2 regions of the Bradyrhizobium sp. Kon58 genome follow, and region 1 is predicted to be linked to the other one. Evidence: riboswitches for the same ligand, from Rfam matches in the RefSeq annotation. Region 1 holds a riboswitch; the other holds the start of a gene.

What was found. A riboswitch is a leader RNA that binds a small molecule or an ion and turns the genes downstream of it on or off. The one in region 1 is predicted to bind S-adenosylmethionine.
Region 2: linked by a shared signal. The riboswitch ahead of metX (homoserine O-acetyltransferase MetX) and the one ahead of AC0L20_RS24170 (O-succinylhomoserine sulfhydrylase) in region 1 are both predicted to bind S-adenosylmethionine.

The regions. Positions count from the first base shown of each region.
Region 1 is NZ_JBVVOT010000016.1:33,171-36,477, forward strand. It holds gene AC0L20_RS24165 (SGNH/GDSL hydrolase family protein) at 1-408, shown strand, start outside; gene AC0L20_RS24170 (O-succinylhomoserine sulfhydrylase) at 532-1,728, opposite strand; SAM riboswitch at 1,799-1,878, opposite strand; gene AC0L20_RS24175 (2'-deoxycytidine 5'-triphosphate deaminase) at 1,959-3,095, shown strand; gene AC0L20_RS24180 (PAS domain-containing protein) at 3,201-3,307, shown strand, end outside.
Region 2 is NZ_JBVVOT010000008.1:194,909-198,215, reverse strand. It holds gene metX (homoserine O-acetyltransferase MetX) at 1-1,184, opposite strand, end outside; SAM riboswitch at 1,277-1,356, opposite strand; gene AC0L20_RS16900 (chorismate mutase) at 1,560-2,408, shown strand; gene hisC (histidinol-phosphate transaminase) at 2,443-3,307, shown strand, end outside.

The DNA.
Region 1 (3,307 bases):
AATGCGGTGCTGCGCAATCTCGATCCCGGCGATACCGCCAAGCTGGTCGAGGATGGCATCAGCCGCATCCAGGCTGCCGGCGGCACCGACGTCGTGCTGGTCGATCCGCAATATTCGCCCGCCGTCAACCAGCGCGCCGAGAGCGCCGGCAAGATGGTGAAGCTGCTCGGCAAGGTCGCCGAGCTCCGTCACGTCGGCATCTTCCCGCGCTTCGAGGTGATGCGCGACTGGCACGAGAAGCAATCGCTTCCGGTCGAGAGTTTCGTGATCGCCGACGGCCTGCACATGAACGATTGGGGCTATGCCTGCTTCGCCCAGCTCCTCGGCGACGACATCATCCGCTCCGTCGGCCAGATCAAGCTCGGCGTGAACGTGCCCGCGGACGTGCGGACGTACCGGCCGATGTGAGCATCGGTGCGTAGGGTGGGCAAAGGCGCGCTCTTCGCGCGCCGTGCCCACCATCTATCGGCACCGCCATCGTGAATGGTGGGCACGCTTCGCTTTGCCCACCCTACGATGTCGAATGCCTGGCTACGCCTTCTCCAGCGCCGCGGTCAGATCCTCGATCAGATCGTCCGCGTGCTCGAGCCCCGCCGAGAAGCGGATGAAGCCCTCGCTGATGCCCAGCGCGGCGCGGTCCTCCGGCTTCAAACGCTGATGCGTCGTGGTGGCCGGATGCGTGACGAGGCTCTTGGCGTCGCCGAGATTGTTCGAGATCTTGGCAAGCTTGAGCTCGTTGAGCACACGGAACGCCGCCTGCTTGCCGCCCTTGACCTCGAGGCCGACCAGCGTCGAGCCGCCGCGCATCTGCTTCTTCACCAATGCCGCCTGCGGATGATCGGCGCGGCCGGGAAATACCAGCCGCGAAATCTTCGGATGGCTCGCCAGAACGTCCGCAATGCGCGCGGCCGTCTCGGTCTGCGCGCGCACGCGCACGGCGAGCGTCTCCATGCCCTTGAGCAGGACCCAGGCGTTGAACGGCGAGATCGACGGGCCGGTCTGGCGCATGAAATTGTGGATGTGCTCGGCGATGAACGCTTCCGAGGACAGGATGATGCCGCCGAGACAGCGGCCCTGGCCGTCGATATGCTTGGTCGCGGAATAGACCACGACGTCGGCGCCGAGCGCGAGCGGGCTCTGCCAGATCGGGGTGGCGAACACGTTGTCGACGACGAGTCGCGCTCCGCCGCTGTGCGCGATCTCGGCGATGCCGGGAATGTCGAGCACGTCGAGCGTCGGGTTGGTCGGGCTCTCCAGGAAGAGCGTCTTGGTGTTCGGCTTCATGGCGCGCTGCCACTGGTCGAGATCGAGGCCGTCGACCAGCGTGGTCTCGATGCCGTAGCGCGGCAGCAAATCCTGCACGACGTAGAGACACGAGCCGAACAGCGCGCGCGAGGCCACGACGTGATCGCCGGCCTTCAGCGGCGCCAGGATCGCGGTCGTCACCGCGGCCATGCCGGTCGCCGCCGAACGTGCCGCCTCAGCACCCTCGAGCTCGATCATGCGGCGCTCGAACATCGCGATGGTCGGATTGGAGTAGCGTGAATAGATGAAGCCGGGGTCCTCGCCCTTGAACCGCGCCTCGCACTCCTCGGCGCTGTTGTAGACGTAGCCCTGGGTCAGGAACAGCGACTCCGACGTCTCGCCATATTGCGAGCGTAAGGTGCCGGAATGAACCAGGCGAGTTTCGGGACGGTAGTGGGCGGTTGGCGCCGGGGACTTCGACATAGGACCTCCTGAAGTGACCATCGAAAATGGTCACAAAAAAACCGGCCTGGAATATCTCCACGGGCCGGGATCACAGAGGTCCCCGGCCTGTTTAGCGACTTATTTAACGTGGCTGCAAGCCGGCCGGCTCAAATCACCACGGGATAAGTCATGCTCATATTCCGCAATGCCCTTTCCGTCAAGACGTCCATCGGATAGCCGTAAAACGCTCATATTTCCCGCATGTCGGGATGTGTTTGATCCCTGATGAGGACCCCGGGTTGACGTTCACGGTCGCCGCCGACGCCAATGGTATCCTGCCCGACCGCATGATCGCGGCGATGGCGGAGGGCGGTCTCATCCTGCCCGCTTACGATTTCGTCGAAAGCCAGATCCAGCCGGCGAGCCTCGATTTGCGCCTCGGCGACATCGCCTATCGCGTTCGCGCCAGCTTCCTGCCCGGTCCCGGCGCCACCGTCGCCGAGCGCATCGACGAGTTGAAGCTGCACGAGTTCAGCCTCGCCGACGGCGCGGTGCTGGAGACCAACTGCGTCTACATCGTGCCGTTGCTCGAAAGCCTCGCGCTGCCGCCGGAGATCGTCGCGGCCGCCAACCCCAAGAGCTCGACCGGCCGGCTCGACGTCTTCACCCGCGTGATCGCCGACGGCACCCGCCGCTTCGACATGATCGGTGCCGGCTATCACGGCCCGCTCTATGCCGAGATCAGCCCGAAGACGTTCCCGGTGCTGGTCAGCGAGGGCTCACGCCTGAGCCAGGTGCGCTTCCGCACCGGCGATGCCATCCTCAACATCGACGACCTCGAGGCGCTGCACGCGACCGAGCGTCTCGTCGATGTCGACGATGCCGATCTCACCGGCGGCGTCGCCCTCTCTGTTGATCTCTCCGGCGAAAAGAGCGGCGGCTTCGTCGGCTACCGCGCCAAGCGCCACACCGGCGTCATCGACGTCGATCGCCGCGCCGGCTATTCCGTCGAGGAGTTCTGGGAGCCGATCTCGGCCCGTCCCGACGGCAGCCTGATCCTCGATCCCGGCGAGTTCTATATCCTCGCGTCGAAAGAGGCGGTGCAGGTGCCGCCCGATTACGCCGCGGAGATGGTACCGTTCGATCCGCTGGTCGGCGAGTTCCGCGTGCACTACGCCGGATTCTTCGATCCCGGCTTCGGCTATGCCGGCGCCGGCGGGCTGGGGTCGCGCGCCGTGCTCGAAGTGCGCTCGCGCGAGGTGCCGTTCATCCTCGAGCACGGTCAGATCGTCGGCCGCCTCGTCTACGAGAAGATGCTGGCCCGCCCCGACGCCATGTACGGCCAGCGCATCGGCTCGAACTATCAGGCCCAGGGGCTGAAGCTGAGCAAGCATTTCCGGGTGTAGCGATCATCCGTCGCCCGGATGGAGCGCAAGCGTCACCCGGGAAAGTCTCACTTGTGGCACGATCCCGGCTTACGCTGTGCTCCATCCGGGCCACCAGGTGCTGACATGACCAATCCATCCCAACTCGACGCAAACATCCTCGACGACGTCGCCGATGCGCTGATCTATTCGGATCGCTCCGGCACCATCATGCGCTGGAATCGCGCATCGTT
Region 2 (3,307 bases), on a different contig from region 1:
GTGAGCCCGCGCGCCTTGTCTGCCGACTGCAGGAAGGCACGGGCGATGTCGAAGAACTCGGGCACGTCGAGCAGGAACGCGTCGTGACCGCGATCGGTCTCGATCTCGGCGAACGACACCCGCGCGCTCGACGCATTCAGCGCGTGCACCAGCGCGCGCGATTCCGAGGTCGGGAACAGCCAGTCGCTGGTGAAAGAAACCACGCAGAAGCGGGTCTGGATTCCCGCGAACGCCTTCGCCAGCACGCCGCCATGGTCGCCGGCGATGTCGAAATAATCCATCGCGCGGGTCAGATAGAGATAGGAGTTGGCGTCGAAGCGTTCGACAAAGGACGAGCCCTGGTAGCGCAGGTAGGACTCGACCTGGAAGTCGGCGTCGAACGAGAAGGTCGGCAGCTCGCGGTCCTGCATCCGCCGTCCGAATTTGCGATGCAGCGCGGCATCGGAGAGATAGGTGATGTGCCCGGCCATGCGGGCGACGGCGAGGCCGCGATGCGGATGGGTGCCGTGATCAACGTAGCGTCCGCCATGCCATTCCGGATCGGCCATCACCGCCTGCCGGCCGAGTTCGTGGAAGGCGATATTCTGCGCCGAATGGCGCGTGCTGCATGCGGTCGGGAGCGCGGAGAAGACGCGATGCGGATAGGCCGCGGTCCATTGCAGCACCTGCATGCCGCCCATCGAGCCTCCGACGACGCAGAGCAGCGTATCGATGCCGAGGCGGTCGAGCAGCATGGCCTGGGCTCGCACCATGTCGGGGATGGTGATGATCGGAAAATCCAGGCCCCACACTTTGCCGGTCGCCGGATTGGTCGACGCGGGGCCGGTCGAGCCCATGCAGCCGCCGATGACGTTCGAGCAGATGATGAAATACTTATTGGTGTCGAGCGGGCGGCCGGGCCCCACCATGATTTCCCACCAGCCCGGCTTACCGGTCAGCGGGTGCACACTGGCGACGTGCTGGTCGAGCGTCAGCGCATGGCAGATCAGGATTGCGTTGGACCGCTCGGCATTGAGCTCGCCATAGGTCTGGTATGCGATCTGGAACGGGGTGAGATCGACGCCGCAATCAAGCGGCAGCGGCTGGTCGGCACCGAAGCGTGCGACCTGGGAGCTCGGATGATCGACCTCGTGCGAGCGCTCGTCGGCGCTGATCGCGGGACTGGGAATTGACTTGATGCCCATCTCTGACCACTGACTCGTTTGCGATCGGGGGTCCGACCGCGACTGACATCAGGCCATGAAAAACCCGGCCTGAACGATAGGTTCGGCCGGGATCGAAAGGGTCCCCGGCCTGTTTAGCGAGTTTTTTAACGTGGCTGCAAGCCGGCCGGCTCAAATGACCACGGAACGGCTAAAAACTACCGTCTTGGACGGTTTTCGTCAAGTCACGGCCCGGATCAGCCAAATTCGCCTGTCGCGCCACGGGCGGAAAGGGCCCGATTTCCCTTTGCATTTCTCTTTGCTTTCGCAGCCCCGACTGCCTAATCAGGATATCCATCACAGCGGTGACAGCTCGACTGATCCGCATTGAACGCCTCGCAACAGCACCTCACAGACATGTCCCAACGTCCGCCCGCGCCACCATCACTCCAGGAATTGCGCAAGGAGATCGACGCGATCGACGAGGGCATGCATCGTCTGCTGATGCAGCGCGGCGACATCATCGACCGCCTGATCCAGGTGAAGCAGACCCAGGAGGTCGGCTCGGCGTTCCGCCCGGCACGTGAGGCCTCCATGATGCGCGACCTCGTCCAGCGCCATCGCGGGATCCTGCCGCTCGACACGGTCGAGAGCATCTGGCGCGTCATCATCGCGACGTTCACCTATGTCCAGGCGCCGTTCTCGGTCCACGCCGACATCTCGGCGAGCGAGCCGGCCATGCGCGATTCCGCGCGATTCCATTTCGGCTTCACGGTGCCTTACATCGCGCATTTCAGCGCGCAGGCGGCGGTCGAGGCGGTCGCGAAGTCCAAAGGTGATCTGGCGCTGGTCTCGGCGACCTCGAGCCGCACGCCGTGGTGGCTGTCGCTGGAAGAAGCCGGCGCGCCAAAGATCATCGCGCGGCTGCCCTTCGTCGAGCGCGCCGACCACCCGGCGGCGTTGCCCGTGTTCGCGGTCTCGCGCGTCGCCGACAGCGCGCTGGTGACGGAGGTCGAGACCTTCAGCGTGCGCGTTTCGGGGTGGAACGCCGAGGTCGCACGCGCCCTGTCACCGCTCGCCGAGATCGTGGCGGTACCCGACACCGCCTTCGACGGCGCCGCGCTGCTGGTCTCTGTCACCGCGACGAGCAGCCTCGACAAGATCAAGGCTGCCCTGATCGAAGCGGGGGCCTCGGTGCGCTCCACGGCCCTCGTCGGCAGCCACGCAACGCGCTATACGGTGCCCCCGACCGGGTCGAAATCGTAAGTCGCGAACCGCTTAAGCCAGTCCGGAGTTGAAGATGTCCCGCCCCGTGCCGAATCCCGGCATTCTCGATATTGCGCCCTATACGCCCGGCAAGAGTCCGGTGGCAGAGCCCGGCCGCAAGGTGTTCAAGCTCTCGGCCAACGAGACGCCGTTCGGGCCTTCGCCGAAGGCAATCGAGGCGTTCAAGCAGGTGGCGGATCATCTGGAAGACTATCCGGAAGGAACCTCGCGCGTGCTGCGCGAAGCGATCGGGCGGACCTTCGGGCTCGATCCCAACCGCATCATCTGCGGCGCCGGCTCGGACGAGATCCTCAACCTGCTCGCCCACACCTATCTCAGCCATGGTGACGAGGCGATCTCGACCACGCACGGCTTCCTGGTCTACCCGATCGCAACCATGGCGGTCGGCGCGAAGAATGTCATCGCGGCCGAGAAGAACCTCACCTGCGATGTCGACGCCATCCTCAAGGCGGTGACGCCGAAGACAAAGCTAGTCTGGCTCGCCAACCCCAACAACCCAACCGGGACCTACGTGCCGTTCGACGAGGTCAAGCGCCTGCGCGCCGGCCTGCCCTCGCACGTGCTGCTAGTGCTGGACGCAGCCTATTGCGACTATGTCTCGCGCAACGATTACGAGATGGGGATCGAGCTGGTGGCGACCACCGAGAACACGGTCGTGACCCACACCTTCTCCAAGATCCATGGTCTTGCGGCACTGCGCATCGGCTGGATGTTCGGCCCCGAGCACATCATCGATGCGGTCAACCGCATTCGCGGTCCCTTCAACGTATCGACGCCGGCGATGTACGCTGCCGTTGCCGCGATCGAGGACACCGCGCACCAGGCCATGTCGAAGCAGTTCACCGAGACCTGGCGCAACTGGCTGACCGAGGAGATCG